One region of the Actinacidiphila polyblastidii genome, then DNA from elsewhere that is predicted to be linked to it. Evidence: riboswitches for the same ligand, from Rfam matches in the RefSeq annotation. Region 1 holds a riboswitch; the other holds the start of a gene.
What was found. Region 1 has a riboswitch for cobalamin ahead of V2S66_RS05510 (cobalamin biosynthesis protein). Riboswitches for the same ligand answer to the same signal wherever they lie in the genome.

Region 1 (10,038 bases):
CGGTGCGCTCGGGGTCGAGGGTCTCGTGCTCCTGCGCGTAGTAGCCGAGCTTGAGCCCGTGGCCGGGGGTGACCTCGCCGGTGTCGGGCTTCTCCACCCCGGCGAGCAGTCGCAGCAGGGTCGTCTTGCCGGCGCCGTTGAGGCCGAGGATGACCACCCGGGAGCCGCGGTCGATCGCCAGGTCGACGTCGGTGAAGATCTCCAGCGAGCCGTACGACTTGGAGAGCGCCGAGGCCATCAGCGGCGTCTTGCCGCAGGGCGCGGGGTCGGGGAAGCGCAGCTTGGCGACCTTGTCGGACTGCCGGACCGCGTCCAGGCCCGACAGCAGCTTCTCGGCGCGGCGGGCCATGTTCTGCGCGGCGACCGTCTTGGTGGCCTTCGCGCGCATCTTGTCGGCCTGCGAATTGAGCGCGGCGGCTTTCTTCTCCGCGTTCGCCCGCTCGCGCTTGCGCCGCTTCTCGTCGGCTTCGCGCTGCTGCTGGTAGAGCTTCCAGCCCATGTTGTACACATCGATCTGGGAGCGGTTGGCGTCGAGATAGAAGACCTTGTTGACCACGGTCTCGATGAGGGTCACATCGTGGGAGATGACGATGAATCCGCCGCGGTAGGACTTGAGGTAGTCGCGCAGCCAGGTGATGGAGTCCGCGTCGAGGTGGTTGGTCGGCTCGTCGAGGAGCAGGGTGTCGGCGTCGGAGAAGAGGATCCTGGCCAGCTCCACGCGGCGGCGCTGACCGCCGGACAGGGTGTGCAGCTGCTGGCCGAGGATGCGGTCGGGCAGGCCGAGCGCGGCGGCGATGGTGGCGGCCTCGGCCTCGGCGGCGTAACCGCCCTTGGTGAGGAACTCGGTCTCCAGGCGCGCGTACTTCTTCATCGCGTTGTCGCGGGTGGCGCCCTTCCCGTTCGCCATCCGCTCCTCGTTCTCGCGCATCTTGCGCAGCACGGTGTCCAGGTCGCGGGCGGACAGGATGCGGTCGCGGGCGAGGGTCTCCAGGTCGCCGGTGCGCGGGTCCTGCGGCAGGTAGCCCACCTCGCCGGACCTGGTGACGGTCCCGGCGGCGGGCTGGCCCTCGCCGGCCAGCACCTTGGTCAGGGTGGTCTTGCCCGCGCCGTTGCGGCCGACCAGGCCGATGCGGTCGCCCTTGGCGACACGGAAGGAGGCGGACTCGATCAGGACGCGCGCGCCGGCGCGCAGTTCGATGCCGGTGGCAGTGATCACGGAAAAAGCTCCAGGCGGGAGCGGACGGCGGGCATGCCGGTCCGCGGACGACGGTCGGATGGGCGTCGAGGTCCTACGCCGGGGCTAGTCGAGGAGGAAGGCTGCCATGACCCCATTCTACGGGGGCGCGGCCATCGGTCTGCCCGGCCGCCGGCCGGGCGGCGCGGGCTCCCGTCCGGAGGCGGGCGGCGGCGGACCGCTCAGACCTCTCCGGTGTGCACCTGGAACGCGGCCCTGCGCATCGCCTTGGCCAGCGCCGGGTCGGGGTGCGCGGCGGCCAGCGCCACCAGGACCTGGACGGTACGGGGGTGGCCGACATCACGGACCTCCTGGAGCAGTCCGCGCACCGAGCCCTGCACGGCCGTCTCCAGATGGCTGACCAGCAGGTGGTCCTCGCCGTGGTCGGCGACCGCAGCGGCGGTGTCCACCCACAGCCAGGTGGCCTCCTCGCGGCTGAGCAGCGCGGTCGCCGCGTCCGGGTCGTCGCCCTCCAACTCGGCGAGCCACAGCACGGCGTACGGGCGCAGGCCCGGCTCGTCGACGATCGCGCGGACCGCCGGCTCCGCGGCGGCGCCCACCACCCGCAGCGCCTCGAAGGCCAGCCCGCGCAGCAGGGCGTCGTCACCGCGCGCGGTCTCCAGCAGTTCGGCGACCGCCGGGCCGACCGGACGGGCGGCGAGCCACGCCTTGTACTCGGCGCGGGCGGGGCCGGGCGACAGGCCGGCGCAGCCGCGCAGCATGGTCGCGGCGGACTGCTCCATGTGCCCGGCCGGGCCCTGGGCGGCGACGCAGATCTGCTCCAGCTTGACCCAGACCGCCCAACTGCCCAGTGCGGTGAGGGTGACCTCGTCGGGGCGCTGCGGGTCGCGCGGGCGCAGCGCGCCGACCAGGGCGGCGGCGTCCAGCGTCCAGTCGAGCAGCGCGGGCAGCGGGTCGCTGGCGCCGCCGGCCGGCGGCTCGTGGCGTTCGGTGCGCAGTTCGGCGACGCGCTGGCGGAGCAGGTCGAGCAGGGCGTCGATCGGCACCGGCCCGTTGGACAGGTGCAGGAAGGAGAGCAACTGCGGTGCGGCCTCGACGACTTCGGCGACCAGCGCGGGGTCGGGGCCGGAGGTCCCGCCGGGGGTCCCGCCGGGCAGGAAGGGGTGGGCGAGCGACCAGGCGTCGAAGAGCGCGACCCAGCCGCGCAGCACCGCGGTGTCGTCGGTGTCCCAGGCGCGCAGCCGCCAGCCGGGGCGCGCGGTGCCGCCGTGCAGCTCGATCAGCCCGGAGAGCCGGGCCCGGTCCCACGCGGTGCGGACCTGACGGGGCGTCAGACTCAGTCCGGTGGCGGCCTGTTCGACGACGGGGCCGGGCAGTATGCCGGTCGGCCCCGCGGTGCCGGGGCCGGTGCCGGCCCAGCGGGCCAGGCGGGCCGCGTCGGCGAGTTCGGTGCGTGCCAGGCGGGCGAGTTCGGGTACCGAGGGCGTGCCCTCGGGGGGGCGCGGAGGTCTCGACCTGCGCGTCGTGGCGGTCCTGCGGGCGGCGGTGAGCGGCCGGCGGGGGACGAGGCGGAGCGGAGTGTCTCGCGGGATACGGGACGTCACCGGATCAGTCTCGCCGCTCAGTGCCCGGATTCCCAAACCCGCCCGCTCGCCGGACCGCAGGCCGCTCACATGAGCGGGGTCAGGAATCGCCGGAGGGTCTCCTCGTAGGCCTGCGGGTCGGCGTTCCACATCGCCCCGTGGGGCGCGTCCGGCACGGTGTGCAGGGCGACCGTGTCGGGGCGCCGCTCGGCCAGCGCCCGGCTGGCGGGCCAGGACGCGAAGGTGTCGCCGGGGCCGTGCGCGATCAGGGTGGGCACCGTCAGCCCGCCGGCCGACAGCGCCTGGGCGTGGCGCGCGGTGTGCAGCCCGGTGCGGCCCTCGGCGGCGCGCAGCGCCAGCGGGATCAGCGCGGCGGGCAGGCCGCGGGAGCTGACCGCGGCGCGCACGGTGGCCCGCCAGTCCAGCACCGGGGAGTCCAGCACCAGGCCGCCGACCCGGTCGCTCACCGGGGAGTGGGTCAGCGCCAGCAGCGCCATGGTCGCGCCGGTGCCCCAGCCGTAGAGGACCAGCCGCCGCGCGCCCTCGCGCACCGCGTGGCGCATCGCGGCGTCCAGGTCGTGCCACTCGGTCTCGCCGAGATGCCCTATCCCGTCGGGCGACGCGGGGGCGCCGGGGTCGTTGCGGTAGGCGATGACGAGCTGCGGCAGGCGGAAGCGGTGCAGCACCGGCACGATCGGCAGCGCCTGGGTGCGGTCCTCGCCGACGCCGTGCGCCGCGACGACCCAGGTGCCGCGGTCGGCAGGCACCAGCCACGCGGGCAGCGGCCCGAGGTCGCCCGCGATCCGGACGTCGGTGAAGTCCAGGCCGAGCGCGCTGCGCGGGTCGCCGGTGTAGACGCGCGGGGTGACCCGGACCCGGTCGCCCGGCCGCAGGACGCCGCGGTCGACGCGCAGCAGCCGGCGGGCGACCGAGGTGCCGTCGTCGTCGCGCGAGGTGACCGGTCCGACCACGGCGTGCACGCCGTGGCCGGTGAGCCCGTACACCCCGGGCAGCAGGGAGGCGTCGCTGCGGGCCAGTACGACCTCGTCGGCGGAGACGGCCCTGACCTTGACCGCGGGCCACGGCGCGGGTCCCGCGACCGCGGGCCGCAGGACCAGGCCGGAGCCGTACCGGCCGGCCGCCAGTGCGGCCGTCCCGGCACCCACCACGCTCGTGGCGGCCATGGCCGCCGCAGATCGAAGGCGCATCGTCCTCCAGTGTCGGGGGCGGACGGGCGCCGGGCCACGTGGCGGCGGCGCACGGGTGACGACGGGCCCCGCGGGCCCGGTTTTCCGCGGGGCCGGCGGCCGCGCCGGCCGCCGGGTTCCCCTCTTGCGGCTGCCCGCCGATCCCGGGCCCATTCCCCGCATCGGCGGGGCCGCCCGCGCGGGGCGCGGGGGCCCGCGCGGGCGGCGGGTGTGGCGGGCTACGCCCGGTCGGGCGGCGGGGGCTGGCCGTATCCGCGGAGCTTCTCGGCGACCCGGGCCATCTCGTCGTCGCCGAGGGTGTGCGGGGAGCCGCCCGCGGCGGAGGCGGCGGAGGCGGCCAGCAGCCACACCCGGCACATCCACTCCAGCTGGGCGGTGTGCTCGTACGCCCGGTCCAGGGTGGCGGCGTGCACGAGGGTGCCGTGGTTGCGCATCAGGCAGGCGCTGCGGCCCTCGCGCAGCGCGCCGAGCACCGCCGCGCCCAGTTCCTCGGTGCCGTACAGCTCGTAGCCGGCGACGAGGATCGGGGCGCCCATCGCGGCGGCCGCGTAGTGGACGTTCGGCAGCAGGTCGACGAGCGTGGACACGGCGGTGGCGTGCGGCGCGTGGGTGTGCACGACGGCGCGGGCCGCGGTGGCGCGGTAGACGGCCAGGTGGGTCGGCAGCTCGCTGGTGGGCCGCAGCGAGCCGCGCACCTGGCGGCCGGTGGCGAGGTCGACCGCCACCAGGTCGGCGGGGCCGAGCCGGTCGTACGGCACGCCGGTGGGCGTGACGATCACCACGTCGCCGACGCGCGCCGAGACGTTGCCCGAGGTGCCGACGACGAGGCCGTCGTCGACGGTTCTGCGGGCGGTTCGTACGACATCGGACCACGCCTGCTCCAGCGACCCGTCCATCACGCGTTCTCCTCCGCTTCATGTCGGCACCACGAGTCCGCCGCCAGTTCATCTTCCGTTCACCAATGATCCGTACGGTCGGCTCGCCACTGTCCGATCAAACGATTGCCTGGGTCCATGGAACACATGACGCTCCTGATCGGAATCGTCATCGTCACCGCTCTCGTGTTCGACTTCACGAACGGATTCCACGACACCGCCAACGCGATGGCGACCACCATCTCGACCGGCGCGCTCAAGCCCAAGACGGCGGTGGCCATGGCCGCCGCGCTCAACCTCGTCGGCGCCTTCCTGTCGGTGGAGGTCGCCAAGACGATCTCCGGCGGGATCGTGGACGAGTCCGCCGGGATCAGACCCGAGGTGATCTTCGCCGGTCTGGTCGGCGCCATCGTGTGGAACATGCTCAGCTGGCTGGCAGGGCTGCCGTCCAGCTCCTCGCACGCCCTGTTCGGCGGCCTCATCGGCGCGACGCTCGCCTCGGTCGGCATGCACGGCGTGCACGGCGACGCGGTCGTCATGAAGGTGCTCATCCCCGCGGTGGCCGCGCCGATCGTGGCGGGCGTCGCGGCGACGCTGGCGACCCGGCTGACCTACCGGATCGGCCGGCGGGCCGACGCGGACGCCACCGCGCGCGGCTACCGGGCCGGGCAGGTCGCCTCCGCAGGCCTGGTCTCGCTGGCGCACGGCACCAACGACGCGCAGAAGACCATGGGCGTCATCACGCTCGCCCTGATCACCGGGAACGTGATCGCCCTCGGCTCCAACCCGCCGCTGTGGGTCATCGTCTCGGCGGGCGCGGCCATCGCGCTCGGCACCTACCTGGGCGGCTGGCGGATCATCCGCACCCTCGGGCGCGGCCTGACCGACATCGAGCCGCAGCAGGGCTTCGCCGCGCAGACCGGCGCGGCCGCCACCATCCTGGCGTCCTCGCACATCGGGTTCGCGCTGTCCACCACGCACGTCTGCTCCGGGTCCGTGCTGGGCGCCGGGCTCGGCCGCCGCGGCGCGGTGGTGCAATGGGGCACCGCGGGCCGCATGGTCGCCGCGTGGGTGCTGACCCTGCCCGCGGCCGGGCTGGTCGCCGCCGGCGCGGCGCTGCTGGCCGACCAGGGCGGCGTCGGCGTCGCCGCGGTCGCGGTGCTCGGCATCGGGGCGTGCGGCGCGATGTGGGCGGCGGCCCGGCGCAAGCCGGTCACGCACGCGAACGTCAACGACCCCGCCCTGGACGGCCCCCTCGCCCCGGCCGAGCCGCAGGGCGCGGTGACCGCCGCGATCGCCGCCGTCACCCCGCCGCCGGCCGGCCCCACCGCCGGCCCGGCCCCCACCGTGGCGCCCGCCGCGCCCGCCGCCTGAAAGGACGTACGCTCATGAGCATCGACTGGCACGCCCTCGGCACGGTCCTCGTCGTCGCCCTCGTCTCGACCGTCGGCCTGGTCGGCGTCTTCACCCTCGGCGTCGTGGGGCTGTCCCGCCCCCAGGGCCGCGGCGGCGCGCAGACCGCGGCGCGCAGCGGGGCCGCGTACACGTGCTTTGCCGCGTGCGCGGCGGCAGTCGGGTACGGCATCTACCTCATCGTCTCGAAGTAGCCGCCCCCTGCGGGGTGGGGGCCGCCCAGGCACGCGCAGTCCGCGCCCTGCGCGACCGGGCCCGCCCGGGGCCGGTCGCTGACGCACGCGGCCTGCCGCCCAGCGCCCGCCGCACGCGCGGCGTCCACCGCGCGCACCGTCCTCGGCGCGCAACACCCACCGTTGCGCGCCCCCGGCCCCGGGCGGCCCGCTCACCCACGCGGCCCGCTGCCGGGACGCCGACCGGACCGCCACGACACGCCCGGCGACGCGCCGCGCAAGCCACCCGCGTACGCACATCGCCGGCCGGCCAGCGCCCCCGCACCGGCCCCGGGCGAGCAGGCGCCGTCCTCGGCGCGCAAGGCCACCCCGTCGGCGTGCCCGCCGCATCCGCGGCTGAACGTCCACCGTTGCGCCGCCCCCGGCTCCGGGTCACCCGGTGACGCACACGGCCCTGGGCGACCAGGCCCCGTCCCCGGCGCGGAGCGCGCGGCGGCGCGCCGCAGGCGAAGTGCGCCGGGCGCGCGCCGGGGGGAATCGGGCGGCCGGAGGCCGCCCCCGTGTGGAGCGCGCCACACTTTCGTCCCCGCAGGTCAACGCGAGGTTGACGGGGTTTCGCGCGCGTGGTGAACTGCCCGGAGCCATACGGCGGCAGGAGAGGAAGTCCGGTGCGAATCCGGCGCGGTCCCGCCACTGTCACCGGGGAGTGCGCTCCCGACCCGTACGTCACGACCGGCTCGCCGGCCGGAAGGCGGGGAGCGCGTGGATCCGGGAGCCAGGAGACTCTCACCGCCGGTCACGTCGAAACCAGGGCGCGGACCCTGAGTGAGGACTTCAGACATGCGCGGCACCGCACATCCCAGGCCCGACCTCCGGCGGCCGGACGCGCCGCCGGTGCCCTTCCGGAGCGCGACGGCCGGCTGAACCGATGCGTGCCGACCGCGAGTTCGCGTACGGCGCCGCTCTCGGCTTCCTCGGCGATCTCGTCGCGGGCGATCCGCGCCGCGGCCATCCGGTCGCGGCGTTCGGACGCGCGGCGGGGGCCCTGGAACGCCGCCTGTGGCGTGACCACCGCGGCGCCGGCGCCGCGCACACCGCGCTGTGCGCGGGCGGCGCCGTGGGCGTCGCCGTGCTGGCCCGGCGCGCGGCGCGCTCCCGGCCCGCGCTGTCCGTCGCGCTGACCGGGCTGGCCGCCTGGTCGGTACTGGGCGGCGCCTCGCTGGCCGGGGAGGCCCGGCTGGTCGGGGCGGCGCTGGAGGCGGGCGACCTGGCGGCCGCGCGGGCGCGGCTGCCGCATCTGTGCGGCCGCGACCCGCACGCGCTGGACGCCGAGGGGATCGCCCGCGCGGTAGTGGAGTCCGTCGCGGAGAACACCTCGGACGCGGTGGTGGGCGCCCTGCTGTGGGGCGGCGCGGCGGGCGTCCCCGGACTCGTCGGCTTCCGCGCGGTGAACACCCTGGACGCCATGGTCGGCCACCGCTCGCCGCGGTACCTGCGGTTCGGCTGGGCGGCCGCCCGGCTGGACGACGCGGCCGGCTACCCCGGGGCGCGGCTGACCGCGGCGCTCGCGGTGCTGGCCGGCCCGTACCCGGCGGCGGCGCTGCGCACCTGGCGTCGCGACGCCGCGGCGCACCCGAGCCCCAACGCGGGCCCGGTGGAGGCCGCGTTCGCCGGCGCGCTGCGGCTGCGCCTGGGCGGCAGCCTGTCGTACGGCGGCCGCGTGGAGCACCGCCCCGTGCTGGGCGCGGAGTTCGCCGCGCCGCGCCCCGCCGACATCGACCGCGCGGTACTGCTCTCCCGGCGTGTCGGCGCGCTCGCCCTGGCCGCGTCGGCCGCCCTGTCGCTGGCCCGCGGCGCCACCGGCCGGCCGCGCCACCGCGCGCAACCCGCCCCCGCGGCACGGGAGGTGGCGCCGTGAAGGGCCTGATGATCGCCGGGACCGGCTCGGACGTCGGCAAGAGCGTGGTCGTCGCCGGACTGTGCCGGTGGCTGCGGCGGCAGGGCGTGCGCGTCGCCCCCTTCAAGGGCCAGAACATGTCGCTGAACAGCTTCGTCACCCGCGACGGCGCGGAGATCGGCCGGGCGCAGGCGATGCAGGCGCAGGCCGCCGGGCTCGAACCGTCGGCGCTGATGAACCCCGTGCTGCTCAAGCCCGGCAGCGACCGCAGCAGCCAGGTGATCGTGCTGGGCCGTCCGGTCGGCGAGTTGAGCGCGCGCGGCTACCACGGCGGCCGGCAGGCCGAGTTGCTGGACACGGTGGCGGACTGCCTGGCCGAACTCGGCCGTACCCACGACGCGGTGGTCTGCGAGGGCGCCGGCAGCCCGGCCGAGATCAACCTGCGGCGGACCGACATCGTCAACATGGCGGTGGCCCGGCGCGGCCGGCTCCCGGTGCTGGTGCTCGGCGACATCGACCGCGGCGGGGTGTTCGCGTCGTTCTACGGCACCACCGCGCTGCTGGACGCGGCCGACCAGTCGCTGATCAGCGGCTACCTGGTGAACAAGTTCCGCGGCGACGTCACGCTGCTGCAACCGGGCCTGGACATGCTCGCCAAGCTCACCGGCCGCCCGACCCTGGGCGTGCTGCCGTACGCGCCGGGCCTGGGCATCGACGAGGAGGACGGGCTGCGCGCCCGCGAGTCGAAGGCGACCGCGCCGCCGCTGGGCGAGGACGTGCTGCGGGTGGCGGTCGCGGCCGTGCCGCTGATGTCGAACTTCACCGACCTGGACGCGCTGGCCGCGGAACCCGGCGTCGTGGTCCGCTTCGTGGACCGGCCGGAGGAGATGGAGGACGCCGACCTGGTGGTGCTGCCCGGCACCCGCGGCACCGTGCGCGCCCTGCAGTGGCTGCGCGACCGCGGCCTCGCCGCCGCCGTCCTGCGGCGGGCCGCGCAGGGCCGCCCGGTGCTGGGGATCTGCGGCGGCTTCCAGATGCTCGGCGAACGCATCGACGACGACGTCGAGTCGCGGGCCGGTACGGTCCCGGGCCTCGGACTGCTGCCGGTGCGGATCTCCTTCGCCGCCGCCAAGACGTTGGCCCGCCCGTCGGGCACCGCCTACGGGGCGCCGGTGGAGGGGTACGAGATCCACCACGGCGTCGCCCACTTCACCGGGCCGGCGCGCGGAGCGGCCGAACTCCACGGCGCGGACGCCGGGTTCGACGAGCCGTTCCTCGACGGCTGCCGGGTCGACGCGGTGTGGGGCACGCACTGGCACGGCTCGCTGGAGAGCGACGCGTTCCGCCGGGAGTTCCTGCGGCGGGTGGCCGCCGCGGCCGGGCGCCGCTTCGTGCCCACGCCGGACACCGACTTCGCCGCGCTGCGCGAGGCCCAGCTCGACCGCCTCGCCGACCTGGTCGACGAACACCTGGACACCGCCGCCCTGTTGCGGCTCATCGAGGACGGCGCGCCCGCCGGCCTCCCCTTCCTCGCACCGGGGGCACCATGAGCACCGTTCTGCTGCTGTCCACCGCCGACACCGACCTGCTGGCGGCCCGCGCCGCCTCCGCCGAGGCCGCGCCGGGCACCGTGTCCTACCGCATCGGCAACCCGGCGCGGGTCGATCCCGACGCCGACCTGCCCGCGCTGCTGG
Region 2 (10,038 bases), on a different contig from region 1:
CGGCGCTGTCCACCTCGAACCGCCGGCCGCTGCCGTGGAACGCCTCGCCGAGGCCCAGGTCGTGGAACATCGCGCCGATGTAGAGCAGTTCGGGGTCGAAGCTCAGGTCGCGGTTGCGGCCCTGGAGGCTGCCGAAGAAGAAGACGCGGCGCGAGTGGTGGTAGATCAGCTCGCTGACGGTGTCGCGCACCAGCGCGGTGGCCTCCCTGGCCAGCTTGGTGTCGGGCACGGACACGCCGGCGGGTGCCGTCTCGGAGGTCGTGTCGCTGGTCATGGCTGCCACCTGCGCCTTCCGTCGGATACGAGGGCGGCCGGCCGGCCGCCCCTCCTCTAGCATCGGCGGTGTGCGGCCGCCGTGCCATGGCCGTGGGGCCGTACAGCCCACAGATCCGGACATGGCGTCGGGGCGACGACGGTGCCGCGGCCCTGGGCGTGCCCCGCGGTCAGGCGTTCGCGGGCCGGGTCAGAGGCGCCAGCCACGACGCCGCCTGGGCGACGGTGGTCGCGAGCGGGACGCCCGGCGGGGGCGGCGGGCGTCGCACCACGACCACCGGCAGGGACCGCTCGCGGGCGGCGGTCAGTTTCGCCGCGGTGGCCTCGCCGCCGCTGTCCTTCGTGACCAGGACGTCGATCCGGTGCTCACGCAGCAGCGCACGCTCGGCGTCCAGGGTGAACGGGCCGCGGGCGAGCAGGACATGACGCCGGGCCGGCAGCGGCGCGGCGGGCGGCTCGACGCAGCGGATCAGGCAGAACAGGTCCACCGCGGCGAAGGCCGCGAGGTCCTGGCGGCCGGTGCTGAGGAAGGCGCGCGCGCCGAGCCGCGGCAGCAGGTCGGCCGCCTCGGCGAGGCTGTCGGTCCGGTGCCAGCGGTCGCCGGGCGCGGCCGTCCAGCCGGGCCTGCGCAGGGCGAGCAGCGGGACGCCGCGGCGCGCGGCGGCGTCGGCGGCGTGCGCGCTGATCGCGGCGGCGAAGGGGTGCGTGGCGTCCACCACCGCGGCGACGCGGTGCTCGCGCAGCCACGCCGCCAGGCCGTCCGCACCGCCGAAGCCGCCGCTGCGGATGGCGCCGGGCGTACCGCCGCGGGGCGCGGCCGTCCGGCCGGCCAGCGAGGTGGTGACCCTCAACGCCGATTGCCCGCAGAGGAGTTCGGCGAGCGAGCGGGCCTCGGTGGTGCCGCCGAGGATCAGCACGTGCCCTTCGGTCACCGCCGTCGCGCCGCCGTCATCGCGCGGCAGGCCGGCGCAGCAGGTACGTGTCCATGATCCAGCCCTTGCGGGCGCGGGCCTGCGCCCTGACCTCGGAGATCCGCAGGGCGAGATCCTCGTCCAGCAGCCCCTCGACGAGGATCTCGTCCTCGGTGCCGAGGTAGGCGCCCCAGTAGATGTGCAGGCCGAGGCCGGTCAGCGCGGTGAAGCCCTGGTGGGCGTCGAGCATCACCACCACGTCGTCCACGCCGGCGGGCAGGCCGCCGTCCGCGATCCGCCGGCCGGTGGTGATCTGCACCGGCCGGCCGACCTGGTTGAGGCCGGTGCGGTGCCGCGCGGCGAGGGTGGAGACGCTGCTGATGCCGGGCTCGACGGCCCAGTCGAAGGCGACCGCGCCGCGCGCGTGCACCTCCTCCAGAACCGCCAACGTGCTGTCGTACAGGGCCGGATCGCCCCAGACCAGGAACGCGCCGCTCTGACCGTCCGCCAACTCCTCGCCGATCACGCGCTCGAAGGCGTCGGCGCGGCGGCTCCGCCAGTCGCCGACGGCGGGCGCGTATCCGGGCGTGGCCGCCGTGCGGTCGCGGTCGGGGTCGCGGACGACCACCACGCGGTGCGCGCCGGAGGCGTGCTCGGCGAGGATTCCCTCGCGCACCTCGTTGAGTTGGGACTTGGCGCTGCCCTTGTCGACGAGGAAGAAGACATCGGTGCGCCCGATCACGCGGGCCGCCCGCACGGTGAGCTGCTCGGGGTCGCCGGCTCCGATTCCGATGACGTGGATCATTTTCGTCCGTTGCACGAACCGGAGTGTGGCACACGGCACGCGGCACGCATTGACGGGCTTGTTCGGGTCCCCCTACGCTTGCCGTTCGTGATGGCATGAGGAAGCCGGTGTGATTCCGGCACGGTCGCGCCACTGTGTTCCGCTCACCGCAGGTGATCGGAGAGTCAGACACTCCGCCGTCACGACGCCCCAATGATCGAGGGACGCCTGATCCCTGAAGGAGGCCCACCCCGTGAGCACTGTGTCCGCTCCCACCACCTCGGCCACTCCGGTCGTCCTGCCCGTCTCCAAGGCCGTGTTCTGGCTGGTCGGCACCGCGATATTCGCGCTCGCCGCCTACTACTTCATCGGCGTCGACCAAGGCGCCGTGTCGGTCTTCGGCAAGGACATGCACGTCCACGAGTTCGTCCACGACGCCCGGCACTTCCTCGGTTTCCCCTGCCACTGATCCCCACCGACAGGCAGAGCGGACAACTCGACATGGAAAAGCGGCTCATTCTGCGCGGCCTGCTGGCCGGCGCAATCGCCGGGATTCTCGCATTCACGTTCGCGCGGATCTTCGCGGAACCCCAGATCGCCAGGGCAATTGACTACGAGAGCGGCAGGGACGCGGCGCAGGCCGCACTCGACAAGGCCGCGGGCTTGCCCGCCGAGGCCGCGGATCCCGACCTCTTCAGCCGTACCGTCCAGGCCGATGTCGGCATCGGCGTCGGGCTGGTGCTGTTCGGCATGGCGATGGGGGCGATGTTCGCCGTCGTCTACACCGTGTGCCTGGGCCGGGTCGGCGGGCTGCGCGCCCGCAACCTGGCGCTGCTGGTGGCCGGCGGCGGCTTTCTCGGCCTGTACCTCGTGCCGTTCCTGAAGTATCCGGCCAATCCGCCGGCGATCGGCCACGAGGAGACCATCAGAGCGCGCACCGGTCTCTATCTGATCATGGTGGTCTGCTCGTTGCTCTTCCTGGGCCTCGCCGTGTGGTGGGGCCGGCGGCTCGCACCGCGGTTCGGCAACCGCAACGCGACGCTGATGGCGGCGGCCGGCTTCGTGGTGGCGATCGGCGCGGTGATGGCGCTGCTGCCGTCGCTGGGCGAACTGTCCGCCAACACGCGCGAGTACGGCCGCCACGCGACGGAGACGCCGCTGCCGCTGACCGACGCGCGGGGGAGGATCGTCTACCCGGGCTTCCCCGCGGACGTGCTGTTCTCCTTCCGGCTCTACTCGGTCGCCGCGCAGTTGCTGCTGTGGGGCGCGATCGGGCTGGTCTTCGGGCCCCTCGCGGATCGGGTGCTGGAGCCGGTGACCAGTGCGCGGCGCGTACGCGAGCCGGACCCGGTCGGGGCGTGAGCCCGTCGCCGGGCGACGCGCCGTCGGCGGACGCCTGGCAGGCGGAGTCGGCGGCGCTCGGACCGTTCTTCGCCGTCGAGTGGCACGACGACGGCCGCCACGGCGGGCCCGTCCGCCCGCCGTGGCGGTCGATGGCCGAACTGGCCGACGGTTCGCCGGTGCTCGGCGAGCGGGTCGCCGCCGTCCGCGCCCGGCTGGCCGCGGGCGGCGGGCAGCCCGCCGAGGCGGTGGAGTCGCGGGTGGCCGCCTCCGTGACACACCTGGGCCTCGTGGCCCGGGTGCTCTCCCCGTTCCTCGCGCACGCCCTGCTGCACGGGCGGGTCCCGCCCGTGCCGCCGCTGGCCGCCCTGCGCTGGCAGCCGGTCCTGGGCCGGCCGTTCCCGCTGTCGCTGCCGCGCTCCGTCACCGGCCAGGGGGCAGCCGCGCCCGCCGAGGCCGCCGCGCCCGCCGACGCACTGGCCGACGCACTCGCCGCCGGGCTGCTGGACGGTCCGCTGCGGGAACTCGCCGCCCCCTTCGCCGACCTGGGCGTGTCACCGCACATCGTGCGCGGCAACACAGCCTCCGCGGTCAACGGCGCCGCGGCCATGGCCGCGTCCGCCGCTCCCGGCCTCGCGCACCGGGCCCGTACCCTCGCCACGCTGCTCCTGGAACGGCCCCCGCTGCGCGGCGCGGCGACCCGCACCCCGTCAGGCGCCTTCCGCCGGCGCAGCTGCTGCCTCATCTACCGCGCGGCGCCCGACGCCGCCGGGGCGCTCTGCGGGGACTGCGTACTGCGGCGCGACTGACGGAGCGTCCCTACCCCTTCCGCACGCCTGCGGTGATGCTTTCGCACGTCATTGGCTCAAACCGGTCGCGGTCGATCCGCGACGGCCCAACCCGTGCGCCGGTGATGCGAAGCTGTGACCATGGAGGGCAATGTTCCACAGGAGACCACCAGCTTCGTCGGCCGGGGGCCGGAACTGTCCGTGCTGGGAACGGCGTTGGCGCGGCACCGGCTGATCACCCTGACCGGGGCCGGCGGGGTCGGCAAGACCCGGCTGGCGCAGCGGGCGGCGAGGGGACTGAGCGCCGCTCCGGCCTCCGTGGAGCGGGAGTACAGCGCCTACGGGCGAATCGGTTCCGCACACGACAACGACCGCGCGGCCGAACGCTTCCCCGACGGCGCCTGGTGGGCCGACCTGAGCACGCTGGACGGCCCCCATCTGCTGCTGCCCACCGTGAGCGACGCCGTCGACCTCGCCGACCACTCGCCGCGGATGCCCGTCGAGGCGCTGTGCGAATGGCTGGCCGACAAGCGGCTGCTGCTGGTGCTGGACTCCTGCGAGCACCTGGTCGAGGCGTGTGCGCACCTGGTGGGCGAGCTGCTGACCGCCGCGCCGGGGCTGACCGTGCTGGCCACCAGCCGCCGCTCGCTGTCCTCGCGCGGCGAGGAGGTCGTCGAGGTCGCGCCGCTGCCCTCCGGTGGGCCGGACGCGCTGGCGCTGTTCACCGAGCGGGTCGCCGGGCGGCTGGGCAGGGCCCCGCTGGAGGCGCCCGGTGCGGACGCGGCGGCCAGGAGCGTCTGCCGGCGGCTGGAGGGCATTCCGCTGGCCATCGAGCTGGCGGCGGCCCAGGTCGGGCCCGCCTCGGTCGCCGACGTGTCCGAGCGGCTCGGCTCCCGCTTCGACGTGCTGGCCCGCTCGGACTTCGTCTGGCCGCGTCGCCACCAGACGCTGCGCACCGCGATCGGCTGGAGCCACGAACTGTGCGCGCCGCTGGAGCGGTTGCTGTGGGCCCGGCTCAGCGTCTTCCGCGGGTCCTTCGACCTCGCCGCCGCCAGGGCCGTCGCGGTCGGCGGGCCGCTCGGCGCCGCCGACGTGGCGCCGGCCCTGCGGCGGCTGGTCGCCCAGTCGGTGGTGGCCCGTACGGACGGCGAGTCCGGTGAGCGGTTCCGGATGCTCGACACCATCCGCGAGTACGGCCAGGACTGGCTGGGCGAGCTGGGCGAGGCCGAGGCGACCGCACGGCGCCACGCCGACCACTTCACCGCGCTGGCCCGCTGGGCCGACGCCCGGTGGTCGGGCAGCTCCCAGCTCCTCGGCTACCGGCTGATCGAGGACGCGTACCCCGACCTGTGCGGCGCCCTCGACCACTGGCTCGCCCACGACCCGGCGACGGCCGCCGAACTCGGGGGCCTGCTTGTGTACTTCTGGACCTGCTGCGGCCATCTGAAGGAGGCCCGCGACTACCTCGAACGCGCCCTGGAGCTGCATACCGCGCCCGGCCCCGACCGCACCCGCGCGCTGATCGGACTCGGCGCGACCATCACCCTGCAAGGGGACTACGAGACCGCCGCCGCGATCAGCGCCGAGGTGCGCGCGGCCGTCGAGGCGGGCGGCGACCAGGTCGAGGAGCGCATCGGCGCGGCCTGCCTCACCGGGCTGCTCGGCATGCTCATGGGAGAGCCGGCCAAGGCCCTCGCCGCGGTGCGCGACGCGCTGGCGGCGGCCCCCGGCAGCCCCTTCGACTCCCCCGACCGGCTGCGCTGCGCCCTGGTGGAGGTGCTGTCGCTGACCGCGCTGGGGTCCTTCGACGAAGGCCGCACGCTGGCGCTGGCGTTACGCGAGCAGTGCGTGCGCACCGGCGAGGTCTGGACCCGCTCCTATCTGGACTACCAGCTCTCCGTGGTGGCGCTTTTCTCGTCCTCCCCGACCGACGCGGTCGGCTACGCCCGCACCATGCTGGAGAGCAAGCGCCTGCTCGGCGACGCCTTCGGGATCGCGCTGGGTCTGGACGTGCTGGCCGCCGCGCTGGCCGCGGACAGCCGCCCGGAGCAGGCCGCCGTCGTGTACGGGACCGGCGGGGCGTACTGGCGCAGCGTGGGCCATCCGCAGCGCGGCGCCCCGGAGCTGCAGTTCGTCCGCGAGCGCTGCGAGCAGACCGCGCGGGAGGCCCTGGGCGACGACGGCTACGCGGCCGCGTACGCGCGCGGCGCGGCGGCGCACGGGCCCGCCGCGCTCAGCACGGCGCTGCTGCCGGACGACCTCGGCCTCGACTGAACCTCCGTCGGGCACCTCCGCCGGGCGGACACCTGACGCCACCGCGCGCCCGCACGACCGGGCGGGCCCGCGCGGCCTCACTCGTGCGGCACCACCGCCACCGGCGTCAGCGCACGGTGCAGCACCGAGTGCGAGGTCGCGCCGATGTGCGCGGCGACCCGGGAGGCGCGCGGGCGGCGGCCGATGACGAGCAGCGACGCCTGGGAGGCGGCGTCGAGCAGATGCCGGTCGGCGCGGCCCACCATGGTCTCCCCCACCACGTCGGTGTGCGGGAACTTCGAACGCCACGGCTCCAGGATGGCCGCGAGGGCGCCGGTCACCTGCGTGGCCAGGCGGTTCCCGCTGCCGTCGTCCGGCTCGCCGTCGCCGAACCCGTACGGCACCTGGGCGTTCCAGCCGTGCACCACGCGCAGGGTGGCGGCGCGGCGGGCGGCCGCCTCGAAGCCGAACTCGATCAGCCGCTCGCTGGGCCGTACCAGGTCCAGTCCCAGGACGACGTCGAGGAACGGCGTGCCGGTCGTGGCCCGGTGCCGGTCGTCGGGGCGGTGCTCGCCGGCCGCCTGGTGGCCGGCCCTGACCAGGATCACCGGCACGGGCGACTGGCCGACGACGGTGAGCGCGACCGAGCCGAGCAGGAACCCGGACACCGCGCCGGTGCCGTGCGATCCGAGCACCAGCAGGTCCGCCCGGTCGGCGGCGCCGAAGAGCACCGGCAGCGTCTGCCCGGCCACCTGGTCGGCGGTGACCCGAAGCCCGGGATGGGCCCGGCCGAGGTCGTCCGCCGCTTCGAACGGCGACCACCCCGGGTTCTTCGGGCGGGTGTGCGGGTCGGTGGGTGCCACGAGGCTGCTGCTGCCCGGCCGGGGCGCGACGGCGTTCAGCAGGTGCAGCGAGGTGCCGCGGTGCAGGGCTTCCCCGGCGGCCCATTCTGCCGCCGCCATGCTCGCGGAGGAGCCGTCGACTGCGGCGATGACGGTGCGGCGCATGATGTCCGCCTCCTTCGTCGGTCTCCCTCCCAGCATCCTGCTTCGCTGTCAGGTGTGCGGGACGACGGCCACCGGAGTGGCCGCGTGGTGCACCACCCCGTGGGTGACGGGGCCGATGTGCGTGGCGGCCGCGGCGTGCCGCGAGCGCCGGCCGACGACCAGCAGGTGGGCTCCGTGCGCCGCCTCGACCAGCCGTCCGGCGACGGGTCCGTCGACGACGTCCGCCGTGACGTCCACGCCGGGGTGGCGGGCGCGCCAGGGATCGAGCAGCGCGGTCAGCGCCTGCTGCTGCTCGGCGTGGAGTTCGCGCGCCGCGGCGGCGTCGAGGGCGGGGGCTCCGTAGCCGTACCTCTGGTGCACGTTCCACACGTGCACCACGCGCAGTGCCCCGCGGCGGGCGGCCGCCTCCTCGAAGGCGAAGGACAGCACGGGTCCGCAGCTGCGCCCGAGGTCCAGGCCGAGCACCACGCACGGCGCTGGCCTGCCGCCGGCGGCCCCGGCGCCGTCGGCGCCCCCGCGGTCCACCGTGCAGCCCGTCGTGTCGGTCGCCCTGACCAGGACGACCGGCCGCTCGCAGGACGCGAGCAGGTGCAGGCCGACGGAACCGTAGAAGAAGCCGGCGGTGCCGCCGAGGCCGCGCGAGCCGAGGACGATCATCTCGGCGCCCGCTCCGGCGTCGAGCAGCAGCCTGATCGGGGTGCCGGCGGCCTGCTCGATCGTGACGTCGAGGCCGGGGCGGCGCGCGGCGAGCGCGTCGGCGGCCTCCCGCATCCGGTTCTCCTCCCAGGACCGCAGCCGCTCGTGGCTCGATGTGAACCGGGCGCTGCTCATCGGCGGCTGCCAGACGGTGAGCAGCCGCAGCGGCGCCGCGCGCAGCTGCGCCTCCGCGCCCGCCCAGGCGGCTGCCGCCAGGCTCTCCGGCGATCCGTCCACCGCGGCCACCACGGGATGCGTCATCATCGCCACCGCCTTGTCGTGGTCAGGACGCGCCGCGCCCGCGGGCGCGGTCGGGCCCGGTGCTCCCGAGCGGCCGGGACCGGGCCGCGGGGTGTCTCCGCGGCGCCCGGCCGACGGCGGCGCGGCCGGCCTGACGCGGTGCGGACCGGGCCCGCGGTCGAGGTGCGCCGGCGCAGGGACGCGGCGTGGCCGGAGTTCCTGGAGGACTCCGCGCTGCACCTGTCGGATCTGCTGGCCGGCCACCGCGAGCGGTACCCGGACGTCGCGGTGCGGCACGAGATCCTCAGCGGTGAGCCGGCCGCCTCGCTCGCCTCCGCGGCCCGGTACGCCCGCTGCCTGGTCGTCGGCTCCCGCGGCCGCGGCGGCTTCCGCGGCACGATGCTCGGCTCGACCAGCCGCTCGCTGGTGCATCGCACCTACTGCCCTCTGCTCGTGACGCCGTCTCCGCCGGACGCCTGAGCGGGACCGGCCGGCCGGGCCGCTTCCCGCGGGTGTCCGGCGCGGGCCGGGCCGGCCGGGCCGGGCCGCCGTCCTGAGCCGGCGCCGTCGGCGCGTTCCGAGCCGGACCCGTCGGCGAGGTCCACGGTGATCTCGTGTCCCGGGGCGACGCTCGCCGTCCGCCGGGCCGGGCCGGCGTCGCCCACGACGACCGCGAGCGGGTCCTCTCCCGAGTCCGGCAGCCGCAGGTGCAACCGCCCCTGCTTCACGGTCAGTCCGATTCCCCGGTGGCCGCGGTAGCGCAACGAGAGGTGGTAGCGGGAGAGTTCGGGCAGTGGCGCCGGGTCGAGGCGCAGCGCGTCGGCGCGCGGCTCCAGGCCGGTCAGACCGCGCTGCACCAGGTCCAGCGTGCCGGCCATCGCGCCCAGGTGGATGCCCTCCCCGGTGGTGCCGCCCTGGACGTCGGCCACGTCGCCGATCAGGGCCTCGTGGACGTACGACCACGCCTCGGCCCGCCGGGAGCGGGCCAGCACCCAGCCGTGCACCAGACCGCTGAGAGCCGAGCCGTGGCTGGTCCGCCGCAGGTAGTGGTCGACGGTGGCCGTCCAGGTGCCCTCGTCCAGCCGGTGCCCCAACTGGGCGAACAAGGCGGCCAGTTCGGCCGGGGGAAAGAGGTAGCCCAGCATCAGCACGTCAGCCTGTTTGGAGACCTGGTAGCGGTTGACGCTGTCGCCCTCGGCCGCCAGGATGCGGTCGAGTCGGCGAATGTCGCCGTACCTCCCGCGGTAGGCGTCCCAGTCGAGCTCGGCGAGCCGGCCGTAGCCGTCGAACTGGCTGATCACGCCGTCGTGGAACGGGACGCGCAGCCGGTGTGCGACGTCCTCCCACAGCGCGGTCTCGGTGCCGTCGATGCCCAGCCGCCCCAGCAGCTCGTCACGGTGCGGCGCCGGCAGCATGGCGGACAGCTCCAGGGCGCGGCTGAGCACCCACGCGGCGGTGACGTTCGTGTACGTGTTGTCGTCGAGCCCCGCCTCCCGCACGCCGGGGTAGCCGTCGTGGAACTCGTCGGGGCCGACGACGCCGCGGATCCGGTAGCTCCCGGTCGGCGGGTCCCAGACGGCGGTGTGCGCCCAGAACCTGGCGATCTGCAGCAGCATCTCGGCACCCTGCCGGTGCAGGAAGTCGGTGTCGCCGCTGGCCAGGCAGTACTGCCAGACGTTGTACGCGACCGCGGAGCCGACGTGCCGCTGGAGGTGCAGGCGGTCCGGCACCCGGCGGCCCGAGCG

Region 2: linked by a shared signal. The riboswitch ahead of V2S66_RS17550 (CbtB domain-containing protein) and the one ahead of V2S66_RS05510 (cobalamin biosynthesis protein) in region 1 are both predicted to bind cobalamin.

The regions. Positions count from the first base shown of each region.
Region 1 is NZ_JAZEWV010000003.1:69,957-79,994, forward strand. It holds gene V2S66_RS05480 (ABC-F family ATP-binding cassette domain-containing protein) at 1-1,216, opposite strand, end outside; gene V2S66_RS05485 (hypothetical protein) at 1,417-2,799, opposite strand; gene V2S66_RS05490 (alpha/beta hydrolase family protein) at 2,865-3,986, opposite strand; gene V2S66_RS05495 (class II aldolase/adducin family protein) at 4,205-4,882, opposite strand; gene V2S66_RS05500 (inorganic phosphate transporter) at 5,000-6,235, shown strand; gene V2S66_RS05505 (hypothetical protein) at 6,250-6,468, shown strand; cobalamin riboswitch at 7,106-7,232, shown strand; gene V2S66_RS05510 (cobalamin biosynthesis protein) at 7,376-8,365, shown strand; gene V2S66_RS05515 (cobyric acid synthase) at 8,374-9,894, shown strand; gene cobN (cobaltochelatase subunit CobN) at 9,891-10,038, shown strand, end outside.
Region 2 is NZ_JAZEWV010000013.1:1,096-11,133, forward strand. It holds gene V2S66_RS17535 (HD domain-containing protein) at 1-274, opposite strand, end outside; gene V2S66_RS17540 (cobalt-precorrin-6A reductase) at 444-1,205, opposite strand; gene cobF (precorrin-6A synthase (deacetylating)) at 1,222-1,989, opposite strand; cobalamin riboswitch at 2,037-2,184, shown strand; gene V2S66_RS17550 (CbtB domain-containing protein) at 2,222-2,437, shown strand; gene V2S66_RS17555 (CbtA family protein) at 2,470-3,330, shown strand; gene V2S66_RS17560 ((2Fe-2S)-binding protein) at 3,327-4,118, shown strand; gene V2S66_RS17565 (ATP-binding protein) at 4,239-6,371, shown strand; gene V2S66_RS17570 (universal stress protein) at 6,449-7,357, opposite strand; gene V2S66_RS17575 (universal stress protein) at 7,406-8,317, opposite strand; gene V2S66_RS17580 (universal stress protein) at 8,453-8,773, shown strand; gene V2S66_RS17585 (glycoside hydrolase family 65 protein) at 8,731-10,038, opposite strand, start outside.